Regions from separate parts of the Colwellia sp. F1 genome, predicted to be linked through region 3. Evidence: predicted binding sites of a transcription regulator. Region 3 holds the regulator's gene; each other region holds the start of a gene.
The links. Region 3 encodes LexA, which represses DNA repair genes until DNA is damaged. Its sites were predicted from a motif close to TACTGTATNNNNATACAGTA; they were not measured.
Positions count from the first base shown of each region.

Region 1: a site for LexA is predicted at 1,578-1,597, ahead of uvrD (DNA helicase II). Genes of this name have one in related genera too.
Region 2: a site for LexA is predicted at 1,325-1,344, ahead of ruvA (Holliday junction branch migration protein RuvA). Genes of this name have one in related genera too.
Region 4: a site for LexA is predicted at 2,239-2,258, ahead of recN (DNA repair protein RecN). Genes of this name have one in related genera too.

Region 1 covers NZ_JBWDLI010000018.1:26,049-29,500, reverse strand. The annotation lists gene uvrD (DNA helicase II) at 1-1,463, opposite strand, end outside; gene AC0UA9_RS15155 (HAD-IA family hydrolase) at 1,667-2,419, opposite strand; gene AC0UA9_RS15150 (DUF484 family protein) at 2,493-3,161, opposite strand; gene dapF (diaminopimelate epimerase) at 3,204-3,452, opposite strand, start outside.
Region 2 covers NZ_JBWDLI010000017.1:71,515-74,966, forward strand. The annotation lists gene AC0UA9_RS14960 (Gfo/Idh/MocA family protein) at 43-1,170, opposite strand; gene ruvA (Holliday junction branch migration protein RuvA) at 1,385-2,014, shown strand; gene ruvB (Holliday junction branch migration DNA helicase RuvB) at 2,106-3,116, shown strand; gene AC0UA9_RS14975 (DUF2062 domain-containing protein) at 3,172-3,452, opposite strand, start outside.
Region 3 covers NZ_JBWDLI010000004.1:300,809-304,260, forward strand. The annotation lists gene coxB (cytochrome c oxidase subunit II) at 1-1,037, opposite strand, end outside; gene lexA (transcriptional repressor LexA) at 1,628-2,260, opposite strand; gene AC0UA9_RS05760 (type II secretion system protein N) at 2,397-3,161, opposite strand; gene gspM (type II secretion system protein GspM) at 3,334-3,452, opposite strand, start outside.
Region 4 covers NZ_JBWDLI010000019.1:11,728-15,179, reverse strand. The annotation lists gene AC0UA9_RS15415 (outer membrane protein assembly factor BamE) at 1-298, opposite strand, end outside; gene recN (DNA repair protein RecN) at 467-2,206, opposite strand; gene nadK (NAD(+) kinase) at 2,368-3,249, opposite strand.

The DNA of each region.
Region 1 (3,452 bases), on a different contig from region 3:
GAATGCTGCACAACAAAGTTGGCTTGTTGGTCTAAGTCTAGGTCAGTTGAGTCGTCTTCGAGTTGGTCAATTAATTGAATAAATTGGCTAATGGTTTTAGCGCTGCGTCCTTTTAACTGCTCAGCCTGCAGCATTTGTTGGCACGCTTGCCATAAGGTTACTTCTAGGCTTCTGGCAGCATCACGAATTAACGCTACAGTTTGATTACCGATACCACGCGTGGGTGTGTTGATAATACGCTCAAAGGCCGCGTCGTCGTCTCGGTTATTAATGAGTCGTAAGTAAGCTAAGGCATCTTTTATTTCTTGGCGCTCGAAGAAACGCTGTCCGCCATAAATACGATACGGCAACTGCCTTTGCAGTAAGGCTTCTTCCATCAAGCGTGATTGCGCATTAGAACGATACAAAATAGCCACTTCATCAAGCTTGCCGCCATCGTCATGCCATTTTTTAATACAGCCAACAATAAAGCGAGCTTCATCTATTTCGTTAAAAGCCGTGTACACCGATATTTTTTCACCGGCTTTATCATCCGTCCACAGCTCTTTACCTAGGCGGTTATTATTATTGCTAATTAACTGATTTGCGGCGTTAAGAATATTTGCGGTTGAACGATAGTTTTGCTCTAAACGAATGGTTTGAACCTCACTAAACTCATGGGTAAAGCGCTCAATGTTTTCAATACGTGCACCGCGCCAACCATAAATAGATTGGTCGTCATCACCCACTATCATGACCTTAGATTGCGCACGCCCGAGCAATGTTAACCAAGCATATTGTATGGCATTGGTGTCTTGAAATTCGTCAACTAAGATATGGCCAAAACGTTGTTGATAATGCGCGAGTAATTCAGGGTTATTAAGCCAAAGTTCGTGAGCACGCAGGAGTAATTCGGCAAAATCAACGAGGCCTGCACGGTCGCAAGTTTCTTGATAGGTTTTATACACTTTGACAAAAAGCGCTTCGCTAGGGTCAAACTGGGCATCAATATGCTCAGGCCTTAACCCTTCATCTTTTTTGCCATTGATATACCAAACAAATTGCTTCGCGGGCCATTTTTTTTCATCCAGCGCTAACGTGCGAATAATACGCTTAATTAAGCGCAGTTGGTCGTCACTATCAAGCACCTGGAAGGTTTGTGGTAACTTTGCTTCTTGAAAATGCATACGAAGGAGGCGGTGCGCTAAGCCATGAAAGGTGCCTATCCACATGCCATGGGTGTTGCCACCGGTAACTTGTTCAACTCTGGCGCGCATTTCTGCTGCGGCTTTATTAGTGAAGGTTACCGCTAAAATAGAATGTGACGCTGCTTGTTCCACTTGCATTAACCATGCAATACGCTGAACTAATACCCGCGTTTTACCAGAGCCCGCCCCCGCTAACACCAACATGTTTTGTTTAGGTGCTGCAACAACTTCGCGTTGTTTATCGTTTAAAGAGTCGAGTAATTCTGAAACATCCATCGTGGAAACCTTTACTTTGAGAGGGGAATAATTTTTATAGGGCAGGATATAGTAATGTGATTAAAAGCCTGCCTACGAGTTAGGGTATATTTATTAGTATAGTGAATAGTGTAACACTGGTTTTATGTACAGTCAGCCTTTTGTATAAGTTTAACGCCAATCTCAATAAGCGCGTCAGTACAGCGGCGCTACTTCTCCTTAATTTACAAGCCTGCCAACTGGGTTAGCCGGTTTAATTCAATATCTGGCAGTAGCGTAATGGGTTGCCCCACATCATAACAAGACAACCAGGCGGTTTGACAACCTGCAAGTAATGCCCCTTGAATATCTGCGCGTCCGCAGTCTCCTACATGCAGTAGCTGAGACGGTTTGATCATGAGCTTTTCGCACGCTAAGTCAAACATGTCACTTGCCGGTTTTTGCCTTAATAACGTGCCATCTGATTGCCACCCTGCATGGTAAATATGCTGAAAATAGTGCGCAATACCTAATGTGCTTGTATCAACATTGCCGTTACTAATAGCAATAAGTGGGTATTTTTCACGTAAATTTGCCAATAAATTTACGCTTGCCTTAGGGAGAGTAAAGTCACTGCGTAATGAAATAAAATAGTTAAGCGCCGCTAATGCTTGTTGCTCGGCTGTATTTTCACTTAAGCCTAGGGCAATAAAACCAAGGCGATACGTCACTAAGCGCACTTGTACAACATCATGGGCTAAGTCGGGTTGTTTTTGCACAGCTTGTTGACGAAAATACCGCCAAAAATGGTGGTTGAGCACCTTAGGAAGTTTAGTTGTATTGTCAATGGGTAAACCGTTGGTCCAAATAGCCAAACCAGAGAAATAAGCAATCATTTTCTTTTCTATTGCCTGCATTATCGGTTTATTGCTGTAAAGCGTATCATCTAAGTCAAAGCTTATTGCTTTAATAGTAGACAAACGTCGGTAGAATTTCATTTTATGGTCGCTCTATTATCAATATCGGAACTAAGTGGAAAGCAACTCTTTGCTTAGGTAAACACATTAACCGCTATGTCGTAAGGTGTTGGTACAATAACTTGGCAACCAAACGTTTAAACTGGCTTAATAATAAAGTGTCCATGCGTGGATCAAAATGGTGTGCGTCATTGCTGCTAATGGCTAAAAAACCTAACGTTTTTTCTGCGTGGGTTAACTTCACCAATACAACAGAGCCGGGACAGTTGTGCGAGAATATTAATTCTTGCTCGCTTTGTTGCAGGCGGCCAAAATAATAATCACTGCTTGCTAAGCGGTTATGCATTACGCCCTGACAATCATTTTTAGATAAACTATCATGTTTAATGCTAGTTGCTTCGCTAAGGTATAATGTAAAAGCAGACAACGACAATAGCTCTGTTGTTGTTTGTACTAAGCAATCAAGTAATTCACCTGCCGATTGACAGTCAATCAAGCGTAGGTATAAATCGCTATAAAGTACAAATAAGTCTTCGTTATGATGAGCGACTGACATTAACTGGGTGATTTCGTCTTCTAAATTCTGCACTTTTTGCCTGAGTTGCTGTTGCTGTCTTTCTACTAACGAAACCGTTCCTCGCTTGGTGTCGTTTAACCTTAACCCTGTGATTAATTCGCTATTACGGTTAAAAAACTCAGGATTATCTAGTAAGTAGGCGCTAACCAACTCATCAGTTAAGGGTAAGTCATCTATATTTGTCATGTGTTGTTCACTTTTCATCTAATTTCTTCAATTTTATTGTGCTTATATAGACAATTGTCCATCAAAAACATGTACGGCAGGACCAGACATTTTTACTGGACTCCCAACCCCTTTCCAGTAAACCCTGAGCTTTCCGCCAGGCAACTCTACTGTCACCTGCTTGCTGAGTTTGTTTTGCATTTGACCCACAACAACCGCAGCACAGGCGCTAATACCACAGGCTAAATTCTCAGCAGCGCCCTGCTCATAAACACGTAGTTTTATCTGATTTGCCGCAACCACTTCCATAAA
Region 2 (3,452 bases), on a different contig from region 3:
CGGATAGCTTGCTTGTTTACTGAGATATAGCCTCACTAGCACCTAATGTTCTACCTGATCATTCGGGTAAACCACACCTATTTTTTTACGTGCTTGGTCAATAATCGAAAGCACTTGCCGACTTAACTCCCAGGTTGTTACAGGTGATTGTAATGCATCAATATTCACTGTTTTTATGGGTTGCTGTAGTGCTTTATGGTTTTTAACCAGTGCAATAAAGTGAGAAATTTCGTAACTCATGGGGTGGTAATCTTTATTTCTTTCTTCTTGCACAACTTTACTTTTACTGGCGTTTTGCGGTTTTTGCTCAACATCATGCCCGCTAAGTAACTCATAAGTGCCGTCATTTAAAAATAATTCAACTTTACTCATCAAGGCAACAAATTCAATTTTAAGCCGACCGAGTTCGCCTTGAAATTCTACAAAATTTTCGCCATTAGAAATTTTTGAAAAGCCAATACTGGCCACTTTATCGCCATAATCTAATTGTAAGTCACCTGCGCCATCAACGCCTGTTGCTAACATTACGCCTTGCGCAGAAATAGATTTAGGCTCACCCCACAAAGCAATAACCGGATAAAGTGGGTATATACCAATATCAATTAACGCGCCGTTGGCAAATTCAGGCAAGAAAGTATTCGGTACTTGCTCAACTTTATTTTGGGCCAACGATTCAAGTGCTAGGCTGTACCTTGAGCTGTATTGGCAATACTGGCCAAAATATTTACGCGCTGTACCAATACGCGGTAGATTTTGTTTTAGCAAAGTAAAGTTGGGTAAATGCAAACTCATTAATGCTTCCATAAAGCAGCGATTGTTTTCTATTGCCGCTGATAATATATCACTTAACTCATTGCTACTTGCGGCACTTGGTTTTTCACCTAACACATGTTTACCCGCATTTAAGCATTCAATAGCCTGTTTGGCATGTAAACTATTAGGAGAAGCAATATAGACAGCATCAATATTTTCATCTTCAAGCATAAGGGTTAGGTCAGTATATACTTTAACGTTAGCGTCGTTATTTATATGGCTATATTGTAAAGCCTTCGCTGCTCCTGTTGCTTGATGACGAGAATATATGGCGTAAAAATTAAAACTCTCAACCGCTGCTGCAGCGGTTAAAAACGTATCAACAATAAAGTTACTGCCAATAATGGCCATGTTAATTTTTTGCTTGTGTGGGTTCATCATTTTTAGTGGTATATCCAGTTTATTTTACGTTAGCGTTATACAGTAACAGTTGGCTAACGTTTAATGTATGCATGCCTTAAAATATCAGAAAAGCGAAACAAACTAAAATATTCATCTGCTTAAAGAGGTTTACTGTATAAATATCTAGTGGTATGATTTTGTCATCTTAATTATTTTTTAGGTTTATGTTGTGATTGGTCGTTTAACGGGGACCTTAGTTGAAAAATTCCCCCCTGAAATTCTAATAGAGTGCGCTGGTGTTGGCTACGAAGTTACCATGCCAATGACAAGTATTTATGCTTTACCCGAGCTGAATGAGCAAGCTGTTGTTTATACCCATTTTGTTGTACGTGAAGACGCACAATTATTATATGGCTTTGCCAATACAACAGAGCGAAAGCTGTTTAGGCTTTTGATAAAAGTCAATGGTGTTGGCCCTAAATTAGCGCTGTCGGTGTTATCAGCAATGTCAGCTGATCAATTTGTCAGTTGTGTTGCGCATGATGATCTTTCAGGCATTGTTAAAATCCCCGGTGTTGGTAAAAAAACTGCAGAACGTTTGTTAATTGAAATGCGAGATCGTTTGAAAGACTGGCAAATTACCTCATTAACACCAGCAACAGACGCTATGCCGGTACAGCTTAGTACACAAAATACCTTTGTTAGTGACCCACTACATAACCATAGGGGGGATGCAATTAACGCACTTATTTCATTAGGTTATAAACAGGCGCAAGCAGACAAAGCGGTAAAGCTTGTTTACAGTAAAGATTTGTCAAGCGAAGAAATTATTCGCTTAGCGTTAAAGTCAATGTTATAAGTTTGGTATTTGGTGCGTTAATTTATAAAAATAACCGTATAAGTGTCAGTTTGGCGTAAGCTAGGCGACAAGAAGGTATTTAGGAATCATCATGATAGAAGCAGATCGCTTAATTGAGCCCATAGCCAGTGTAGAAGACGAAGGAGTTGATCGCGCCATTCGTCCTAAAATGCTCACTGACTATACCGGCCAAGCGCACGTAAAAGCACAAATGGAAATATTTATTCCTGCGGCTAAAAAGCGTGAGGAGCCATTAGACCATTTACTTATTTTTGGCCCGCCAGGCTTGGGTAAAACTACCTTGGCCAACATTGTTGCTAATGAAATGGGGGTGAACATTCGTACCACTTCAGGCCCAGTATTAGAAAAAGCCGGTGATTTAGCAGCGCTATTAACAAACTTAGAAGAAAACGATATTTTATTTATTGATGAAATACATCGTTTAAGCCCCGTTGTAGAAGAAATCCTTTACCCCGCAATGGAAGATTACCAGCTTGATATTATGATTGGTGAAGGCCCAGCCGCTCGATCCATTAAATTAGACTTACCGCCTTTTACCTTAATTGGTGCAACTACCCGAGCAGGGGCATTAACCTCACCACTAAGGGATAGGTTTGGCATTGTTCAACGATTAGAGTTTTATAATGTGCAAGACCTAACCACCATTGTTAAACGCTCAGCACACTTCTTAAACCTAAACGTGGACCAAGCAGGGGCTTTTGAAGTGGCGCGCCGTGCCCGCGGTACACCACGTATTGCTAATAGGTTACTAAGGCGTGTACGAGATTATGCTGACATTAAAACCCACGGTTTAGTTAATAAAGCAACGGCAGCAGCAGCCCTTGATATGCTCGAAGTGGACAATGAAGGCTTTGATGTTATGGATAGAAAACTGCTACATGCCATTATTGATAAATTTATGGGCGGCCCTGTAGGGCTTGATAATGTAGCCGCAGCAATTGGTGAAGAGCGAGAAACCATAGAAGATGTACTTGAGCCGTTTTTGATCCAACAAGGTTTTTTACAACGTACCCCTCGTGGCAGAATAGCTACAGACCGAGCGTACCAGCATTTTTCAATAACGCGTCCAGAAGTTAATTGATCGCCTATTTGGTTTGGGCTCATAATGCCTACCCTTAATTTTTTAATTACATGCTTTATTTTTTATTACGTTTTTTCCATGCTTTTACCGCGTTATAACGCCATAAACTATGAATGCCAATATAACCTAATACAGAAAATGTTACCGCTAAAACCCCACAACCTAACAAAAATGCCGGGCCAATGCTTGACAAACTACTTGTCACCCACTGCCAATTTGCTTCAAATTTAAACTCTTGCGCGGGGACATTTATTAACCATGCCCCGACAAGATAACAAGCATAAAATATTGCCGGCATAGTTAATGGGTTGGTTAGCCATACAAGGGCAACCGAAA
Region 3 (3,452 bases):
GGCATCATACCTTTACCATTGACGATTAAATTAATATGCTCTGTAATACTGCCTTGCGTTGCAACCACACTGCCCTTCAGTGCCGGAAATGTGGGAGGCAACCCTAACCCCGTTGGTTGGTGGCAGGCTGCACAATGAGCCATATAAGTTGTTTCACCTAACTGCATTAACTCCTCTTTACTCAGAGAAGCAGTTAAAGAGGCCCGCTCAGCATCAGCGGCTTTTGCGGTTAAAGCATGCTGTTCTTTCAACCATGCGTCATAATCTTCGCTCGATTTCACTTCAACAACAATGGGCATAAAACCATGGTCTTTACCACAAAGCTCAGCACATTGGCCACGATAAATGCCAGGTTTATCTACATTCGTCCATGCCTCATTGATAAAACCAGGGTTAGCATCTTGTTTAATTGCAAAGGCAGGCACCCACCAAGAGTGAATAACATCATCGGAGGTAATAAGAAATCGAACTTTTTTATTGGCAGGGATAACTAAGGGTTTGTCAACTTCAAGTAAATAGTTTTCACCTTTAGCTGTCTCATTGCCTTTAAAGCTACCATTTTGATTCTCATATTGCTCTCTTGGTGTTGAAAGCACAGAGTAATACTCAATGTTTTGATCAAAGTATTTATAGTGCCACTTCCACTGAGACCCTGTTACTTGGATAGTAATGTCGGAATTTTCATTATTTTCCATGCTAATTAGTGTATTAGTGGCAGGGATAGCCATGGCGATAAGTATAATGACAGGGATGGCAGTCCAAAGTATCTCAACCTTGGTGCTTTCATGAAAATCAGCGGCTTTTGCTCCTTTAGATTTACGATGAAATATCATTGACCAAAACATGATACCAAAAACTACAACACCAATACCAGTACATATATAGAGTGCAAGCATATGTAAATCATACACTTCTCTACTAATCGCTGTTGCTCCTTTAGTCAAATTTAACTGTGAATTTGACCAGGCCGAACTAGAAAAAAGGCTTAAAATAAATAACCCAATTCCCATCAACCTACGATGGTTAGCTCTCTTCACTCAACTTCTCCCTCATTATTACCTACTTAAGCTAAAAAATGATTTTAAATATCACTTCAAAAACAAAGGTATAAGAAATAGAAAACAGAAAAGCAGCAATGTACTTCATACTCATTAAACTGATTAACTGTTAATTTAGTTATTATTTTCAAACAAGATAGTAATACCCTATTTAAAATTTATTAAATTAACTGACGTGAAACTGCTAACTCAGCACTACATGAATGTAATAGTAAGTTTGGGTATCGAATTAGCACATCAACGTCTTTTTATTTTTATACAGTTCTTGCTTATTATTTTGTTCGATTCCCACTCTAGAATCGCTCAAAACTTGATCTACGTCAAATGGTAATTATAAAAAAAAGCTGTAGTATCAATAGAGTAAGCACTCTAAAGCTTTGGAATAGCTTGATAGATATAGCCTATAGCTTTTTTCATTGATCTTATATTTACTAAGAATTATTGGCTATATAACAAGCAAAGTGGGTTTTATTAGTTAAATCGGGTGATATATAGGGGGATAGATAAGAAAGGTGTTGCCGCCAAAGTCTTTAGCAGCAATTGATTAAAAAAGACTAAAGCAACGCAGTTTACATCCAATTACCGTTACGAATTACGCCAACGGCAAGCCCTTCAACATTGAATTCTTGGCAAGTAAGATCGACCTTTATTGGCTCAAAATTATCATTTTCTGCGACTAAATAAACAACATCACCGTCTCGTTTGTAACGCTTAACCGTGACCTCGTTCTCTACTCTAGCAACAATGACCTGACCATTTTGAATATCGCTGGTTTGATGTACTGCTAATAAATCACCATCTAGAATGCCAATATTTTTCATACTTTCGCCATTAACTCTTAACAAGTAATTGGCGGGAGGATGAAACAAATCACCATTCATTTCATAATGTTGTTCAATATGCTCTTCTGCTAATATAGGTTCACCTGCAGCAACGCTACCCACCAGTGGCAAGCCTTCTACTACATTAAATTGCTCAGCTAAACGTATGCCACGCGAAGTGCCTGGCAACATTTCTATATAGCCTTTTTTTGCCAAGGCCTTTAAATGCTCTTCGGCAGCATTAGCTGATTTAAAACCAAAAAAAACTGCTATTTCAGCTCTTGTAGGTGGCATTCCTGTTGCTTGAATGTTTTCTTTTATTAAATCAAATATTTGTTGCTGGCGCTTAGTTAAAGGTTTTAATTTATTTACGATTGGCATTAGCTTTTCCTTTCTAGGTAAAACGCTGTATTTATTCACAACTGTTATTATATACAGCCACAAGGTAAACACAAGGTTTTACTGCTTACTAGCAAGGGTTACCTATCCTACTTTACTAACGCACTCACCTTTATACTCAGAAGACTAAGCGATAACGACCCTGACTGTCTTGTCTACCCAAAAACGGCAGGGCGTCATTAAGGGCGGCAGGAAATTTAGCGCCAGGTTGTAAATATCCTTCACCTGATACTTTACCGCCTTGTGCAACATACGCGGTAAAGGTTAACCCTAAATCATTTTTAGGTGACATTACTAGCGCTAGCGTGCCTTGGTCACAGCTAATATCGGCAGTTAATATGCCTAACGGTACAGTACGAGACAGAGCAGTAACACCAGCTTTAGACCACGCGCCATTGCCTGTTGCACTAACGCATTGATTGTTTTTGCTAAAATCAATTTCCGCTGATGCAACAGTTAAGGTGACATCACCTTGCGCTAACATAGGTAAAGGTAGCGGTAGTTGTTGTGCTATTTCATTAGCGCTTATTAACATATTAGCATTGCTTATTTTTGCTTTCGTTGACGACAGTACTAGATCAAAAGCCCCTTCTGGACCAGCATTAAACGGGTCACCAAATGTGATTGATAACTTAGGGGTTAATGACAATAAAGACCAAGGGCTTAACTGTGCGCTAACCTTGTTAATAGGCGTACCATTTATGACAACTTGTGCGATATTAGTGTGCCAAATACTGCCGCTAACGCCTGAAAGGTAAAGGCTTTTTTTAACATTATTAGGTAATGGTACTTGCTGTAAAACGAATGCGCTTGGCAAGGTAGCAATTACAAAGCCAAGATAAGCGATGACAAAAATAATGCCCATGGCAAGGTTTTTTTTCATTAGTAGTCTCTGTTTAACATTTGAAATTATAAGTACTAGCCGCTAGATTTTAGGCGTTGGGCTCTAGATGCTAGACGCTATTTTTGCTTAATTTTCACATCTGCCTGAATTTTATTCAGGCACCAGTTTTTATTATTGTTATGCACAATTAACCTTTACACTTTCCAGCTTATTACCGCCCAAGCTGTAAACGCCTCACCTTCACTTCTCCTTGGTTATTGCCCTGTGTTAGGTCAATGGCTTGTACTTGTACGCCTTCTTTGTTGGTTAGGTGCTCTAACCAAACCAACA
Region 4 (3,452 bases), on a different contig from region 3:
CAGCTGACACTAGCTTGTCTTCTTTAAATGTTACGGTAAATAGTTTTTGCGTGTCAAACTTTGTACTTCGGCCAGACTTAAATCGATAGACATAATTCCATGTGTCGTTATCAAACGCGTCAAGTAAAACCGGGCTGCCTAGCACAAACTTAACTTGTTCTTTGGTCATCCCCACTTGTATTTTATCAATATTTTTTTGTTCAAGATAATTTCCTTGCGGAATATCAATACGGTACACCCAACTTGAGCAGGCAGAAAGTGATAAGGCTAAGGCAATAATGGAGGAGCGAAACAACATGAAGTTCTATTTTCCTTAAATATAAATCAATACAATCAAATGACAATGTATAAAATGCTCACCGAGATAAACTATTTACCCAGGTACTTTTGAACAATTTGTTAATAGTAACCAAGCATGGCTTTAGTTACAAAGCTATTTTTCATAAATTTCCTACTAACGGCGCAATTAACTTGCTAATAACTCTTTTGCATTGGCTAAACTATGCTCAGATATTTTATCACCAGCCAGTAAACGTGCTATTTCTTGGACGCGGCTTTGTTCACTTAGTTCCGTTACTTTTGTTTCTGTGTGTTCACCATCGGTTAGTTTACTAACAAAAAACTGTTGATGTCCTTTACAAGCGACTTGTGGTAAATGGGTCACACAAATTACTTGCGTGTTTTTTGCTAACTCTTGTAGTTTACTGCCAACCCTAGCTGCCGTAGGGCCACTTATGCCCACATCTACCTCATCAAAAATTAGGGTAGGGGTCACCACTTTATCAGCTAAAATAACTTGCATAGCTAAACTTATCCGCGATAGTTCTCCTCCAGATGCTACCTTGTTCATTGCTTCCAACGCCTGGCCTGGGTTTATACTTACTTCAAAAGCCACTTTATCGACACCATTAGCTGACATACCGGCACTATAACTAGCACTTTCGCTAGGATTAACTTCCTTGGCACGGTTCGTGTTATTAAGCCGAGTACTGGTTGCGTTACTTGAGTCAATTGCAATGTTAAATTGGCCATGGGGCATATTCAGCGCTTGCATGTTTTTACTAATTTTTTCGCTTAATTTCTTTGCTGCTTTTTTTCTAGAGATGGTTAAAGCTAAAGCACAGTCTTGGTAGCTTTGTTCAGTTTTTACAATAGCTTCAATAATATCATCAATCCTTGACTCATCATTTGACATCTCACTTAACTCTTGCACCAGTGCTTGATGAAAACTTACTAATGTTTCGGGCGATAAACTGTGCTTTTTAGCGAGTTGTAATGCAGTTGAATAACGCTCTTCAATTAAAGCGTATGCTTGAGGATCTAATTCCAGATCTTGATAGTAATGTCTAAGGTCAGCAGAGGCTTCTTCAACTTGCAAAACAGAGTCGTTCAGCATAGTGGCAACATTGGCAAGCCTTTTATCTAGGCGGGCAAGTGCGGCAATGTTTTCACTGCAATGCCTTAAGGAGTCTAGTACGTTAAAACTGTCACTTTCGGCTAGGGTTTGCAATGACTGTAGTGTTGTGTCAAGTAAGTCTTGCGCGTTAGCGTGGCGCTTATAATCACTTTCTAATGTTTCAAATTCACCTGCTTGTAGGGAAAAGTCGTTAAGTTCATTAACTTGATACTGCAACAATTGTTGCTGGGCTTCACGTTGCTGCTTATTTTGCTGTAATAAAGTTAGCTCTTTATTTAACTTATGCCACTGTTGATAGTAATGTCTCACTTCGTCAAGTAGTACTTGGTGGTTGGCGTATTCATCAAGGAGTTTACATTGTTGGCTTGACTTAACAATAAGCTGATGATCATGTTGTCCATGAATGTTAATCAGTAGTTGCCCTACTTCTTTAAGTTGTACTAGGGGCACTTGACTACCATTGATGTAGGCTTTAGAGCGCCCCTCAGCCGAAATCACCCGCCGCAAAATGCACTCACTGCTAGGCTCTATTAAAAGGTCATGCAGCTTTAGCCATTGTTGTGCACTTTTATTCTTTTTAATCTCAAACGTGGCGGCAAGTTCCGCTTTGTTGCTATTAGGGCGAACGACATTGGTTGTTGCTCTATCGCCTAAACATAAACCTAATGCATCGATAGCAATAGACTTACCCGCACCCGTTTCACCGGTAATGGTAGTCATACCGGCTTGCCAGTCGATATCAAGGGATTTAACAATGGCAAAGTTTTGAATATTTAGATGTAAAAGCATATGTTACCACGTAATTTACTGTGTAAATGTATACCTGTTAATTTATACAGTAAAATGGTTTTGTGCAAATGTTTTTGTTAATATTTCTGCTATTATTGAGTGTTGTTAAATATTAAATAATTTTTTCAATTAGTTAATGCATAGTACACAGTAAAACATAATTAATATAGTTTATTACCCCAGCCCAGTTTACAGCGTAATACGTTAAAATAATCATGGTCGAGTGGGTGCACTAAGCGTATTGTATAAGGGCTTTTTTTAATAATAACTTCATCACCTGGCATAACGGCCAAAATAACATGACCATCACAACTTACTTGTAAACTCTCTTGGTTTTCATTGGCAAGTATCAGCTTAATTTCACTATCGCCATCAACCACAATAGGCCGGCTGGTAAGAGTATGAGGAAACATAGGGACTAAAGCTAATGCATTTAAATTGGGTGTTAAAATAGGGCCGCCAGCTGACATAGAATAAGCAGTTGACCCTGTTGGTGTTGCAATAATTAACCCGTCTGAGCGTTGGCTAAACATGAAAGAATTATCAATGTGCACTTCAAACTCTATCATGCTCGCGACTTTGCCCGCATGTAAAACAGCTTCATTTACTGCACTGTTAGCACTTTTTAGCTTGCCATGTCGGTAAACTTCAGCTTCAATAATGAAGCGTTGTTCACAGCGTGATTTACCATTTAAAATATCCATTAACGGGGGGATGATATCATCAGGAGATAAGTCGGTTAAAAAGCCTAAATTACCTCGGTTAACACCAATAACAGCTATGTTATAACAAGCCAAAACGCGGGCAGCGCCAAGCATGTAACCATCACCACCAACCACAATGGCAAGATCAGCCTGTTCACCAATTTCAGTCAGTGAGCTAATAGTCATATTGGTAATGGTTACGGTATTGGCAACTGAGGTTTCTACTAATACCTTATACTCATTTTCAATTAAGTATTGATGTAGTGCTGCTATGGTAGCGTTTGCACCTTGATGGTTAGGCTTACCAATTAGCCCAATTGTTTTATAGTGTTGAACCATTATAATGTCATCATTAATTTGTTTAATCGGTTAAGGGAAGTTTCCCTTTATTTGTATGGCTTGTAAAGTTTGTATTTGATATTATTCTTTTAATTTATGATTAAGGCTAGCGATCAACCTTTGCTTTTACAACCTTGGTTTTATATAAGGGAGTAGGTTTATCTCGCAACCTTTTATTAATCAGCCTTAACTTGGCTCCTTTT